DNA from 2 places in the Paenibacillus sp. FSL W8-0187 genome. Region 2 is predicted to be linked to the other one. Evidence: a T-box and tRNA genes for the amino acid it is inferred to sense, from the RefSeq annotation. Region 2 holds a T-box; the other holds one or more tRNA genes.
The links. The T-box of region 2 lies ahead of tyrS (tyrosine--tRNA ligase). A T-box ahead of a tRNA ligase gene usually reads a tRNA of that ligase, here a tRNA-Tyr.
Positions count from the first base shown of each region.

Region 1 (6,833 bases), 3.4 Mb from region 2:
CAGCAATACCAGAGTGATGCCGGCTTCGATCCGGTTCTTCCACGTCTCAAATGGTTGAAGATAACCATATGTATATAATAAATATAGGACAACGAGCATGACAACCAATCCCAGAAGGGTCCCCTCACGCATACTTCGGGTAATTATATTTGCTTTCTTTTCCGTTTCCACGGGGCAACCCTCCTGAATGGTTTACACAAGACATACGTTTATTATGTCATTTTTATATTCAAATCTCCGCCTAAATAAGAAACAATAAATTTCACTTTATATTCACTGGCCTCGTAATTGGGTGATATATACCGCACGCGGTTTAATATGCCGGTTTCCTTCCGGTCGTCCATATGAATCGAGCCAAACAGGATCGAGGCTTCGATCTCCACCCCATAATAGTCCGGGATCATCAGATCAATATCCCCCAGCATTCCATGGAACATAAGGACCGTTTGGCGTTCCTCTGGAAGCGCCAGGGACAGATCCACATCCGCTTCTCCAAGTACATGCCACACACTCAGACTGCGCATCACCCATGGAGTCAGATCCCAATCAAAGTTAGACATAAAGTTCTGCTTCTGAACGTACTTTGTCGTGGTATGGGCTCGCTTGGACTTGCCATAAAAAATACCTAGCGATATCAAGCTGATGCCGATAATCAACATGAGATGCTCCAGCAGCAGCAGTACGGCACCTACTCCGAGCAGAATGTATCCCTTCTTCAAATAGCCCTGTCTGATCTGAAGGACACCTGCGAACATGAGTAACAGGGCGACAATGGTGAAGAAACCAAACCATCGGCCGAAAAGCATAATAAAACCCAAGCTGATTAAACCAACTGCTATCCAGCGGTTTCTGTCCATGTCGCACCTCCTTGATGACCAAGATATAAGCTCGGAAAAGCCATAGCAGTGAGACGTTCTCCACTGTATGGCTTTGCCTGTACTATACGACAATCTCATTCGTATAGCATATCATATGAACATGGTGTTCGAATACGGTTTAATCTTATTTTGCTGACTTGTTAAGGAATTACTCGGACTTCGAAGAATTCCCCATTTTGTTTTTCAAAGCTTGCAGCTGCTCATCGACTTTCAATTGCTTCTCAGCATCCACTGGGCTTGTGTATACTGCATTGTTAGGACGGTATGGGGCGCGAAGCACATCAGCTTCTGCTTCCAGTTGCATGATTTTTTCCTCCATGCGGTGGAAGCCCATCGAAGCACTGCCGCTTTCGATCGTATGCAGGCTGCTCACTTGAGACATTTGCTTCTTCGCTTTAGCCATTTGAGCGCGAGCTACAAGCTCATTGCGCTTGTTGCGCATTTTGTAGAACTCGTCTTTCATTTCATGCAGCTGAGCTACAAGTTCTTTCGCTTGAGCCTCGGATTGCAGGTGCAATTCCACGTACTCGGTTTCTTTTTGATCGAAATAGATCTTCTCTTCAAGCAGCTTGCGAGCCACTTCTTCTTGACCATTTTTAAGAGCCAATTCAGCTTGAGCTTCACGTTGTGCCGCCATCTTCACAGCCTCATCGACGCGCTGCTTCATACGACGCTCGTTAGCCATTTGCTTCGCTACTGTTACCTCTGCTTCATGAATTTCTGCCTCCATGTCGCGCAGGTACTGGTTCAACATTACGATTGGATCCTCTACTTTATCCAGCAGTTCATTCACCGATGCTTTCGTCATATCCTTAATTCTTTTAAATACTCCCATGTTATTTATCTCCCTTCTCATAGTTCGAAAGTTTTTTCTTCAATTCTTCGATTTCTTTTTGCATTGCTTTTCTCTCAATATCCTTCATCATCGCATCCAGATCGGAATCCGCAGACGCATTGTTTCTTGTGCCATTGGGACGGTCATATTTGGGGCCAAAACTTCCATGCTCATTAGGATAGCCTTGACGTCCATAAGCATCGTTATAGCTGTTGTAGCCTAGTCCCGGGCCCGGATGATCGTTGTAACGGTATCCGCCACCATGTCTTCCCTGTGGACCATACGGATCGTGATAGTACGGCTCCTTAGGTACTACAAGGGATGCAATCAGATAGATCAACAGCGTTGTACCGCCTGTGAAAAAGATACTGACTACAAATATGATTCTAAGTAGGGTAGATTCGACTCCGAAATGATCGGATATACCGCCGATCAACCCTGTGAACATCTTGTCTCGGGTGGAACGGTACAATCTAGTCATGGTTACTCCTTTCCGCTGTTATTCAGCTTTTGCTTCAGGCGGGCAAGTTCTTTTTCCAATACAGTGGAGACTGTTTCACCAGCCTGATCCATGTATTCCTGCCCCATGCGGCGTAAATCGCGAAGACTTCTGGCTTCCAGTTCCCAGTCGCTGATACGGTCTTCGAGACGATTGAACATCTTCGGTACATCAGGACCGCCGCCATAGGAGCCTGTACGTTCATTCATTTTTTGCTGAAGACGAAGGGTTTCCACTCGGGCAACATAATACTGACGTTTGCTGTATACCGTCTGATATTCCATCCGCAGCTCGCCGAGCTGCTCCTCGATTTCTTTTAACGACTCCAGGCTTGAGGACAACAGGCCTTGATACTGTTCAATCTTTTCCTCATAGATCAGCTTCTCCTGCAATGCCAGCTTGGCAAGATGTTCTTCACCGGCCTTCAGTGCAAGCAGTGCCTGCTCTTCGCGTTTATATCGCATGGTTTCTGCTTGATCCACCTGCTGCTTCAGCTGTCTGGAATGTACTTGACATTGCTGCTGCAGCTTCTCAGCCTCAGCAATGTCCTGTCTGGTTGAATGTAGGAACTGGTCGATCAATCGAACCGGATCCTGGCTCTGCTCGAGCTTTTCATTCAATGTTGCTACGGTTATGTCTCTTATCCGCCGGAAAACACTCATATTCGCTTAGCCCTCCTCATCTATCATGATCTGTTGTTTTTGCATGTTATTTAATGTAGTGGTTTTTATCAATAACGGGGTCTACCATTCTTCAATCGGGACACCCCGTAGATGATCAAGATGATTCCAAGGATCGGACCGATCAGCCAAGACAGTTTACCCATCAACCAGATCACACCGATACCGAGAATAACCCATCCCATCAAGGTGTTACCTCTCCGGATCCCGTAGTATCCCAAAGCGACCATCAGGATTGGAATTACAAGACTGAACAACCATCCAAGCAGAGGACCGAATACTCCCAGGAGAACCAAGATCCCTACACCAATCAACAGGATACTCATTCCATTTCCTTTTGAATTTCTCATTTATACACCGCCTTTCTGTTGTTTGATCGTTGTTTCATTTGTTCAACCTTATGACTCTATTCTAGGTAATTTCGAGTTTCACTAAAACGGCCTGGGGACGGTTTTTGCACCTAGACCTAAGGCGGGGCCTCCTATAGACCTGCGTCCAACCCTGCACTGGATCAATGATTCGATAAGCTGACCTGTGTAGATGAATCCTCCGGTATCCTTGCTTTTGTTTTACCTAATAAAGAGACGTGCTTTCTAATGTTAGTTTAGTTTGATGAGTATAGCTTCAGCTCTAAGGTGATAGTAGTAAAGCCCGTGGAACGGTAGGTTAAGGTAGCGGTAGGATGAAGCATGGGGCCGAATATGAAAATCATGAAGAAGGATACCATAGTAAAGGAAGTGGGATTGATCTAAGGAGGTTGCATCTCAGAAGTTTGCATAGGATTAAGGTGTATTGCTTGCGAGTTATAAAATGAAGTGACATAACACTTAAGCTCATCAAGATTAGCCTTTTATCATGAAGAGTAACGGATCTTCAGCTTAGCTGCTACCGAGAAACGAATATCGATGTAAATGCAACGAAAAAAGGAATGCAGACGTTTATAGTCTACATTCCTTTTGGATGATGCCGGTGAAGGGACTCGAACCCCCACGGTTTCCCTCACGATTTTGAGTCGCGCGCGTCTGCCAATTCCGCCACACCGGCTTACTTTATGGCGTGCCCTAAGAGATTCGAACTCCTGACCTTTTGATTCGTAGTCAAACGCTCTATCCAGCTGAGCTAAGGGCACATAGTTTTGTTATGGAGGCGCCACCCAGATTCGAACTGGGGATAAAGCTTTTGCAGAGCTGTGCCTTACCACTTGGCTATGGCGCCAGAAATAAAAATGGAGCGGACGACGGGAATCGAACCCGCGACCCTCGCCTTGGCAAGGCGATGCTCTACCGCTGAGCCACGTCCGCAAACATAAAAATCAATGGCTGGGGATATAGGATTCGAACCTATGCATGACGGAGTCAAAGTCCGTTGCCTTACCGCTTGGCTAATCCCCAACATTTTTAAAAAAACTATGGGGCGACCGATGGGTCTCGAACCCACGAATGCCGGAACCACAATCCGGTGCGTTAACCCCTTCGCCACGATCGCCATAATGTAATAGTTTTTTTAGAGAATAATCATAATGAAATAATGGGCGACCGATGGGTCTCGAACCCACGAATGCCGGAACCACAATCCGGTGCGTTAACCCCTTCGCCACGATCGCCAAGTTCATTATAAATATTCAATGGCAGGGGCAGCAGGAATTGAACCCACACCAACGGTTTTGGAGACCGTTGTTCTACCTTTAAACTATGCCCCTAAAAACTGGTGGAGGATGATGGATTCGAACCACCGAACTCGAAGAGAGCAGATTTACAGTCTGCCGTGTTTAGCCACTTCACTAATCCTCCAGAATGGTGCCGGCGAGAGGACTTGAACCCCCAACCTACTGATTACAAGTCAGTTGCTCTACCAATTGAGCTACACCGGCATATAAAGTTATAAAACGTACATGGTGGCTCGGGACGGAATCGAACCGCCGACACGAGGATTTTCAGTCCTCTGCTCTACCGACTGAGCTACCGAGCCTTAAAGCTCTTCGCGAACTTTGACGGAACCCAATATCGGATACTCATCTCATCCCAAAGTTATAAATAATGGCGGAACTGACGGGATTCGAACCCGCGATCTCCTGCGTGACAGGCAGGCATGTTAGGCCTCTACACCACAGTTCCATGAGGCATTATCGCTATCGCGATATAAATTGGTTGCGGGGGCAGGATTTGAACCTACGACCTTCGGGTTATGAGCCCGACGAGCTACCGAACTGCTCCACCCCGCGTCATTAAAAGGGTTGCTTGTATGGGGTCCCCGAATAGTAATCGGAATTACTTGCGAAGCATGAGCTTCACTTTTTGGGGATAAATCATGGTGGAGGCTGAGGGGATCGAACCCCCGACCCTCTGCTTGTAAGGCAGATGCTCTCCCAGCTGAGCTAAGCCTCCGTAACAAAGCGACTTTAATCATACCAAAATCTGATATAAGAAGCAAGTGTTTTTCAAAAGAAAGTGGTGACCCGTAGGGGATACTCTCACTTCGTTCTAGACTGCGAAGCCTATACTACCGAAGTTAAGCTCCGACGAACCGACGGGATTCTCATCCCCTGATGCAATAAAGAAAGTGGTGACCCGTAGGGGATTCGAACCCCTGTTACCTCCGTGAAAGGGAGGTGTCTTAACCCCTTGACCAACGGGCCTTGCTTGAAATAATAGTGGCGGAGAGAGAGGGATTCGAACCCTCGAGACGCTTTTGGCGCCTACACGATTTCCAATCGTGCTCCTTCGGCCAACTCGGACACCTCTCCATAAATGGCTCCCCGAACAGGACTCGAACCTGTGACAACTCGATTAACAGTCGAGTGCTCTACCAACTGAGCTATCAGGGAACAATATTTAATTCAAGTGATTGATCACCTGAAAACTAGATACGAAACGAATTTGCAGCACATTGAAATAGTTTTTGGATAAGCCCTCGACCGATTAGTATTGGTCAGCTCCATGCATTGCTGCACTTCCACCTCCAACCTATCTACCTCGTGGTCTTCAAGGGGTCTTACGAATTGGGAAATCTCATCTTGAGGGGGGCTTCACGCTTAGATGCTTTCAGCGCTTATCCCTTCCGTACGTAGCTACCCAGCCATGCTCCTGGCGGAACAACTGGTGCACCAGCGGTACGTCCATCCCGGTCCTCTCGTACTAAGGACAGCTCCTCTCAAATTTCCTACGCCCACGACAGATAGGGACCGAACTGTCTCACGACGTTCTGAACCCAGCTCGCGTACCGCTTTAATGGGCGAACAGCCCAACCCTTGGGACCTACTTCAGCCCCAGGATGCGATGAGCCGACATCGAGGTGCCAAACCTCCCCGTCGATGTGGACTCTTGGGGGAGATAAGCCTGTTATCCCCAGGGTAGCTTTTATCCGTTGAGCGATGGCCCTTCCATGCGGTACCACCGGATCACTAAGCCCGACTTTCGTCCCTGCTCGACTTGTAGGTCTCGCAGTCAAGCTCCCTTATGCCTTTGCACTCTTCGAATGATTTCCAACCATTCTGAGGGAACCTTGGGGCGCCTCCGTTACTCTTTAGGAGGCGACCGCCCCAGTCAAACTGCCCGCCTGACACTGTCCCCGTACCGGATTACGGTACCAGGTTAGAACCTAGATACGATCAGGGTGGTATCCCAACGTCGCCTCCACACAAGCTGGCGCTCATGCTTCAAAGGCTCCCACCTATCCTGTACAGATCGTACCCAAATCCAATATCAAGCTGCAGTAAAGCTCCATGGGGTCTTTCCGTCTTGTCGCGGGTAACCTGCATCTTCACAGGTATTAAAATTTCACCGGATCTCTCGTTGAGACAGCGCCCAAGTCGTTACGCCATTCGTGCGGGTCAGAATTTACCTGACAAGGAATTTCGCTACCTTAGGACCGTTATAGTTACGGCCGCCGTTTACTGGGGCTTCGGTTCACAGCTTCGGGATTACTCCCTAACCGCTCCCCTT
Region 1 covers NZ_CP150206.1:6,341,444-6,348,276, forward strand. Annotated here, with positions in the region: gene MKY48_RS28825 (sensor histidine kinase) at 1-171, opposite strand, end outside; gene liaF (cell wall-active antibiotics response protein LiaF) at 213-857, opposite strand; gene MKY48_RS28835 (PspA/IM30 family protein) at 1,027-1,713, opposite strand; gene MKY48_RS28840 (PspC domain-containing protein) at 1,715-2,194, opposite strand; gene MKY48_RS28845 (PspA/IM30 family protein) at 2,197-2,874, opposite strand; gene MKY48_RS28850 (hypothetical protein) at 2,943-3,242, opposite strand; tRNA gene MKY48_RS28855 (tRNA-Leu) at 3,857-3,936, opposite strand; tRNA gene MKY48_RS28860 (tRNA-Arg) at 3,945-4,021, opposite strand; tRNA gene MKY48_RS28865 (tRNA-Cys) at 4,034-4,107, opposite strand; tRNA gene MKY48_RS28870 (tRNA-Gly) at 4,119-4,193, opposite strand; tRNA gene MKY48_RS28875 (tRNA-Gln) at 4,209-4,283, opposite strand; tRNA gene MKY48_RS28880 (tRNA-His) at 4,302-4,377, opposite strand; tRNA gene MKY48_RS28885 (tRNA-His) at 4,423-4,495, opposite strand; tRNA gene MKY48_RS28890 (tRNA-Trp) at 4,518-4,591, opposite strand; tRNA gene MKY48_RS28895 (tRNA-Tyr) at 4,598-4,682, opposite strand; tRNA gene MKY48_RS28900 (tRNA-Thr) at 4,687-4,762, opposite strand; tRNA gene MKY48_RS28905 (tRNA-Phe) at 4,785-4,860, opposite strand; tRNA gene MKY48_RS28910 (tRNA-Asp) at 4,930-5,006, opposite strand; tRNA gene MKY48_RS28915 (tRNA-Met) at 5,037-5,113, opposite strand; tRNA gene MKY48_RS28920 (tRNA-Val) at 5,201-5,276, opposite strand; tRNA gene MKY48_RS28925 (tRNA-Glu) at 5,453-5,527, opposite strand; tRNA gene MKY48_RS28930 (tRNA-Ser) at 5,544-5,635, opposite strand; tRNA gene MKY48_RS28935 (tRNA-Asn) at 5,641-5,716, opposite strand; rRNA gene MKY48_RS28940 (23S ribosomal RNA) at 5,791-6,833, opposite strand, start outside.
Region 1: it has a tRNA-Tyr gene. The T-box ahead of tyrS (tyrosine--tRNA ligase) is inferred to sense a tRNA for this amino acid. The anticodon was not compared.

Region 2 (6,833 bases):
CATGGTTGGCAAATTGAAATATCTCCGCCAAATGCAAGCTTTTGTTCAACCGCTGTGTCAGTTCATTAATCATACGGAGCTCATGAATCATCAGGTTGGACTGCTCGTACAATTTGGCATTCTCAAACGCGGTGCCCGCAGCATCGGCCATCATAGAGAGCAATTCCAGATCCATATCGGGCAGCTCAGACTTGTCCACTTCCACATGGAGCACGCCATAAACGCCCTGCTTGCCTCCCATGGGAATCCCGATTTCCACGATCGAATCGGGTTCCTTATGTTCATCAATCGTGAGGGTACCCTCCATAAATGTGCGGACATAAACCTCTCTCTGCCAATGATGAAGCAGCAGGGGACGCACCAGCGGATGTCCGCTCTCATGGTCCTGAGACATAAACAATTCAACTTTGGCCTTGGGATACAGTGCCAGAACACTGTCGATAGCCTCCACCAGCACATTGTCCACATTAATCTGCACATGCATCCGCTTTACATACTGAAACATGATGGAACGCCTGTGCACCTCACGCTCAGCTTGGTTGTGGACTTTCTCCAGATCATCGGCAAATACGTATTCCAACTTCCGATAGAAGCAGGAACGAAACAATAACGCATGAGTTTCTGTCAGCATAAGTGACTGTTCCGGCTCCATCTCAAGCGAGGAAACACTGACCATCACCGCAAATACATCGCCATGAATGCGAGTGAAGAGCGGGACAGCGCACAGCACGCTTCCCTCCAAAGAACCCTTTCCCATCCCTTGGGCGGCTTCTTTGGAGTTTAAAGTAAGCGATAATGTCTCATCTTCACTTGCGTTAAGGTATTGCGTTATTTCGGACGCCCCTGTCAGCCAAGCTCCCTCATGAGAAAGAAGGGCCCAGCTGAATTTCTTCATCGCCTGTGTGCCTGCGCTTTCTCTTAGCCACTCCAGATAGCTGTCTGATATGAGAGGCTGAATATAAGGGAAATCATGAGGTGTAATATCCAAGCTCTGAAGCCAAAAACGAGGCCCATTTCCAGGAATTGGCCCAGCATCATTAAACATAACTGCAGAACCGGGAGAGCTTTCATACGCTTTCCGTTGATCTTCTGACATATTGGGCGCTCCTTTGCACCATTATAAAAGGCCTATCCAAGACTGGCGTTCGGGATTCATAATGTAAGGATCCATTTGGCTGCCGCATTTAATAACGGTAACCCAGCTGTTCAACATATTGGGAGGGTCATGATAAACACAAAAGATGTTACGATATGTAACTAGATAAATGAGACTACTTAATCCAATATCATCTTACTCTTTTCTACCCATTTTTGCATTAAAATTTATGCGTTTTTCACAATATTTTTAGGTCTGTGGTCCTATCGACAAAATTAGACAAAAACCAAGTTATAGTAAGTTGCAGGTTGAACTTGACTTTATATCATTACTTCATATAATATTTATTGTTGAGTAAGAATGCAATGCATTCCATGAATTTGGGCGGGTTGTGTCACCCTCACGTTATTTGTTACTGCCAGGACAGCGGCTGAACTTTCCTGGCAGATCTTCCGGAGATTACGGCTAGAGCAAACAAATACGGCGCAAATAGAGCCCTAATGAAACTTTAATTAAAAAGGAGTCTATATAACATGGCACGTTACACCGGTCCTAAATTTAAATTAAGCCGTCGTCTGGGAATCTCCCTGAGCGGTACAGGTAAAGAATTGGCTAAACGCCCTTTCCCTCCAGGTCAGCATGGTCCTAACCAACGGAGAAAAATTAGCAACTACGGTATGCAGCTTCAAGAAAAGCAAAAGCTGCGTCACATGTACGGCTTGGGCGAGAAGCAATTTAAAACCTTGTTTAACAAAGCAACTGGCATGAAAGGTATCGCTGGTGAGAACTTTATGTTCCTGCTTGAGAGCCGTCTGGACAACCTGGTTTACCGTCTTGGCTTCAGCAACTCCCGTGCGGGTGCTCGTCAATTGGTAGCTCACGGTCACGTGACTGTGAACGGCAAGAAAGTCGATATCGCTTCTTACGCTGTAAGCACTGGCGATGTAATCGGTCTTCGTGAAAGAAGCCGTAGCCTCTCTTCCATCAAGGAAGCTTTGGCTAACCGCGTACATCTTCCAGCTTACCTTGAGTTTGATGAAGCAGCAATGGAAGGGAAATACATCCGTCTTCCAGAACGTTCCGAACTTTCCCAAGATATCGATGAGAAACAAATCGTCGAATTCTACAACCGTTAAGATTAACTCGGAACCCAAAAAACCTGAAGGCCTTGGCCTTCAGGTTTTTTTATTATCGAAATGAATCCTCCGCAAGTTCAATCATCTTAAGAAAACTTCAATCTGGCAAATTTACGCTTGCCTACTTGAACCACATCCCCGTCTTGAGGAGCGATTTCACCGTGGGTGTCGCTGCACTTTTCTCCATTCCATTTTACAGCCCCCTGCTGGATACTGCGTCTGGCCTCACCATTGGAAGCGGCAAAACCGAGCAGTGTCAGCATTTTGATAAGCGTAATCTTTCCTTCCTCCAGTTCTCCTTCGGGTACAATATAATCCTCAATGTCTTCAGGAAGTGCCTTCTGCTGGAACACGGTCACAAAATGCTGCTGTGCGGCATCCGCAGCCTCCCTCCCATGATACATCCGAACGAGAGTGTGCGAGAGACTCATCTTGGCATCCCGGGGATGAACGCTTCCGTCCCGAAGCCCCTTCTCCAGTCTGGTTACCTCCTCACCTGCCATATCGGTGGCCAAGCCGAAGTGCTTAAGCATAAGTTCGTCCGGAACGGACATGGATTTACCGTAAATCTCATTTGGCTCTTCATCGATACCGATGTAATTCCCCAAGCTCTTACTCATCTTCTGTATACCGTCAAGTCCTTCGATAAGCGGCATCGTGATCGCAACCTGAGGCTCTGTGCCATACTCCTTCTGCAGGGTCCGCCCCATCAGCAGGTTAAACTTCTGGTCCGTTCCCCCAAGCTCGACATCGGTCTTAAGCGCTACAGAATCCATACCCTGCATCAACGGGTAAAAGAACTCGTGGATGCTGATCGGAAGCCCGCCCTGGTAACGTTTAGTAAAATCATCGCGCTCCAGCATCCGTGCCACCGTAACCTTTGCCGATAAGCCGACCACTTCAGCAAAAGTCATCGGCGCAAGCCACTCGGAGTTGTAGTATACCTTCGTTTTTTCTGGATCCAATACTTTGTATATTTGTTTCCTGTACGTTTCCGCATGACGCCTCACATCCTCTTCTGACAATTGCTTGCGCGTCTCGGATTTGCCTGTCGGATCTCCGATCCTGCCAGTAAAGTCCCCGATGATGAGCTGTACTTCATGTCCGAGTTCCTGGAACTGACGCAGCTTCTGCAGCACGACGGTATGCCCGACGTGAAGATCAGGCGCTGACGGGTCCATTCCCAGCTTCACGCGCAGCGGCTCGCCGGTTACGACCGATGTCATCACCTTCTGCCTCATCTCTTCTTCCGGAATGATCTCCACCGCTCCACGGGAAATCACCTCCATCTGGCGTTCCACCTCCTGCTGCTGGACATTCGATAACACATCCCATTTCATGTTTCCATACACCTCCCTTTAATTTTGAACGCAAAAAAGCTCCTACTCATCCCAAGGGACGAGTAGGAGCGCTCGCGTTACCACCCTAATTAAAATCCGTTGCCTCAGGAACGGATTTTCACTTCATTGCCATAACGGATTGTCATCCCGGAACCGGACTACTGTAACAGCCGTACAGGTGCACGACTCTGTTTCCCCCGGTCAGCTCCGGACGGTAATTCAAAGGGGCTCGTTATCGGTTTACACCACCCACCGACTCTCTGGAAACGAAAGGCTCCGCCTTCTACTGGGGTCCTTCAAAGCTTTTCACGATATGAACTTTGCATTATTTGTATCATATGCTTCCCGAAAAAGTCAATCTTCCTCAAAAAAGGACACGCTATGTAGGGACACATGATTCAAAACCTTCGATTTATGCTATAATAGGTGCGTTAAAAGGAGGAGTATACATTCATGGTTGAGGAGAAAAAACAAGAGCCTGAAAAACAGAAGAAACCGCGTAAACGGTCCTTTCTGCGGGTGCTCGGATCCGTCATCGGATGGCTCTTTGTGGTAGGTCTGATGGGCGTTTTGTTCGCCGGAGGAGCCATAGGTGGCTACGTAACCTCTATTGTTGAGAATGAGCCGGTAAGATCCAGGGCTCTCATCGAGAATACGGTGAACGATAATGCTATAACGGGCTTCGCCTACTTCGCAGATGGCTCACCGATCGGCCAGCTTAGAACCGAAGAAGACAGACGACCTGTGGAATTCAAGGATATTCCCCAGCTTGTGAAGGATGCCGTCGTATCCATAGAAGATAACCGTTTTTATACACATAAGGGTGTTGACATAAAAGGTACCGCTCGCGCCGTGAAGGAACGCGTGCTGAATGAGTCGGTTCAAACCGGCGGCAGCACGTTGACGCAACAGCTGGCCAGGCTCACTTTTTTAAGTCGCGACAAAACCGATAACCGCAAGGTCAAAGAAATGCTTCTGGCCATGCGGATGGAACGCTTTTTGAGTAAAGACCAAATTTTAACAGCCTACTTGAACAAGGTTCCTTACGGTAACGGTTCCAGCGGATACCAACTGTTCGGGATCAAGGCTGCGGCAAAAGGCATATTTAACATTAACAATCTGAATGATCTGAATGTGGCTCAAGCTGCATATTTGGCAGGTCTTCCGCAGCTACCGTCCTCCTACTCTGCCTTTAACGGCAAGGGGGAATTTGACGAGAAATCATTCAACCGTGCAATAAACCGCCAGCACCGCGTACTGGGAAGCATGCTGGAAGAAGGTAAAATAACGCAAGCTGAGTATGAAGAGGCCAAGGCATTCGATATCAAAAAATCGCTTGCTCCTCGCACGCAGAAGGCCTATGTGACTTATCCTTATCTCATGATGGAAGTAGAGCGCCAAGCATCGAATATCCTGATGAAGCTGAGCGAGGAAGCCGAAGAGAACGCAAAAGGCACGCAAGCGAACTCCGATCTGATGGATGCATCCCGAGCTCAGCTCAGCACCGGCGGTTACCGTGTTTACACCACCATCGACCGGACATTATACAAGACCATGCGCTCCATCGCAGAGAATGACAGCAACTACGTGCCTGACAGCGCGGAAAAAGGAATGGAGCAAACCGCCGCGATGATGATCGACAACAAAACCGGCGCCATTCTCGGGATGATTGAGGGCAGGGATTTTAACACAGAACAAATGAACTACGCTACGCAAATGAAACGACAACCTGGATCTGCCATGAAACCTATTGCCGCCTATTTACCGGCACTCGATTCGGGGGCGATTCAGCCTGCCAGCGTGGTGGACGATTCACCGATCATCTTAAAGGACTACAGCAAAGTGTTCCATATTCCTAAAAACTCGTACAGCGGGTATAGGGGATTGATGACGGCAAGACAGGCACTGAACAATTCAACCAATACGGTGGCGCTCAAGTTGTTTAACAACACGGTTGGCATCGAGAAGGCTTGGGAGTTTTCCAAGAAGCTGGGTATCACTACCTTGGAGGAAGACGATTATAATGCTTCCACCGGTGTACTGGGGGGGCTGCATTACGGGGTGACAGTGGAAGAACTCACCAATGCATACAGTGCCATCGGCAACCAAGGCAAATTCACGGACGCCTTCATGATTGAGAAAATCGTGGATTCCAAAGGCAATATTGTCTATAAACACGAAGTAAAGCCGGAGCAGGTATTCTCTGAACAAACCGCGTATCTCATGACGGATATGCTTCGTACCGTCATCACGAACGGAACAGGCAGCAAGGTCCGAGACACGTACAAGAAATTCAATGAGGTTCCGGTTGTTGGTAAAACCGGATCCACCCAGAACTACGGGGATGTCTGGTTCATGGGATACTCGCCTGACGTTACGCTTGGCGTATGGGTCGGATATAAGGAACAAAAAAATACGCTCGTCGGAGACCAGCGCAAGCACGCCCAGGCCATTTGGGCCAGAATCATGAACGAAGTAACGGACGTGAAACCGGAGCTGTTCCCGACCAAAACGTTCGAGAAACCTGAGGGCATAACGTCCAAGACGGTTTCCGCTTACAGCGGCAAGCTGCCGACGGCCTTAACGGACAGATTCGTAACGGATCTGTTTAATGTGAAGTTTGTGCCTACCGAAAGCGATGACGGTATCGCAAAAGCGAAATACATCACCTATCGGGGTGTAAATTACATTCCACAGGAAGCGACGCCTTTGGATATGTTGAGAGAACAAATCGTAATCAAGCGTGAGAAGCCTCTTGATGAGCTGATTGTAGAACTGCAGAACGCCTTGAAGGTCATGAAAGGTGAAAAGAGATCGCTGGAGTCTTATCTTCCGCAGGACGCGAAGAAAGGGATGCCAAGCAAGGTTGACCCTAGAACAGATGACGGCAAAGCCCCTACCCCACCGAAAAACGTACATTATTCGATGGGCAGCGGCTCCATCAGCTTTAATGCCAGTGGATCTCCTGATGTTGTCGGATACCGGCTCTTTAAGTCCGTTAACGGCAGTCCGTTTACACATCAAGGGCAGGTGGTGCTCGGCGACCAGAGCCTTGTCTTCTCGGGACTTGGAGCTGACGGAATGTTTACTTCCTATTACGTTGTTGCCGTTGACGTAGCCGGCAAAACATCTGAACCAAGCGCTATTGTGGGCGGTACAGCACCTGGATTCGAAGTTCCAGGCGATAACGACACGAATCCGGATGACGACATCGATAATCCTGGTGACGGCATCACGGAGGGAGATCCCAATGACGACCTG
Region 2 covers NZ_CP150206.1:2,361,346-2,368,178, reverse strand. Annotated here, with positions in the region: gene MKY48_RS10460 (sensor domain-containing diguanylate cyclase) at 1-1,096, opposite strand, end outside; gene rpsD (30S ribosomal protein S4) at 1,630-2,232, shown strand; gene tyrS (tyrosine--tRNA ligase) at 2,319-3,572, opposite strand; T-box leader at 3,624-3,881, opposite strand; gene MKY48_RS10445 (transglycosylase domain-containing protein) at 4,026-6,833, shown strand, end outside.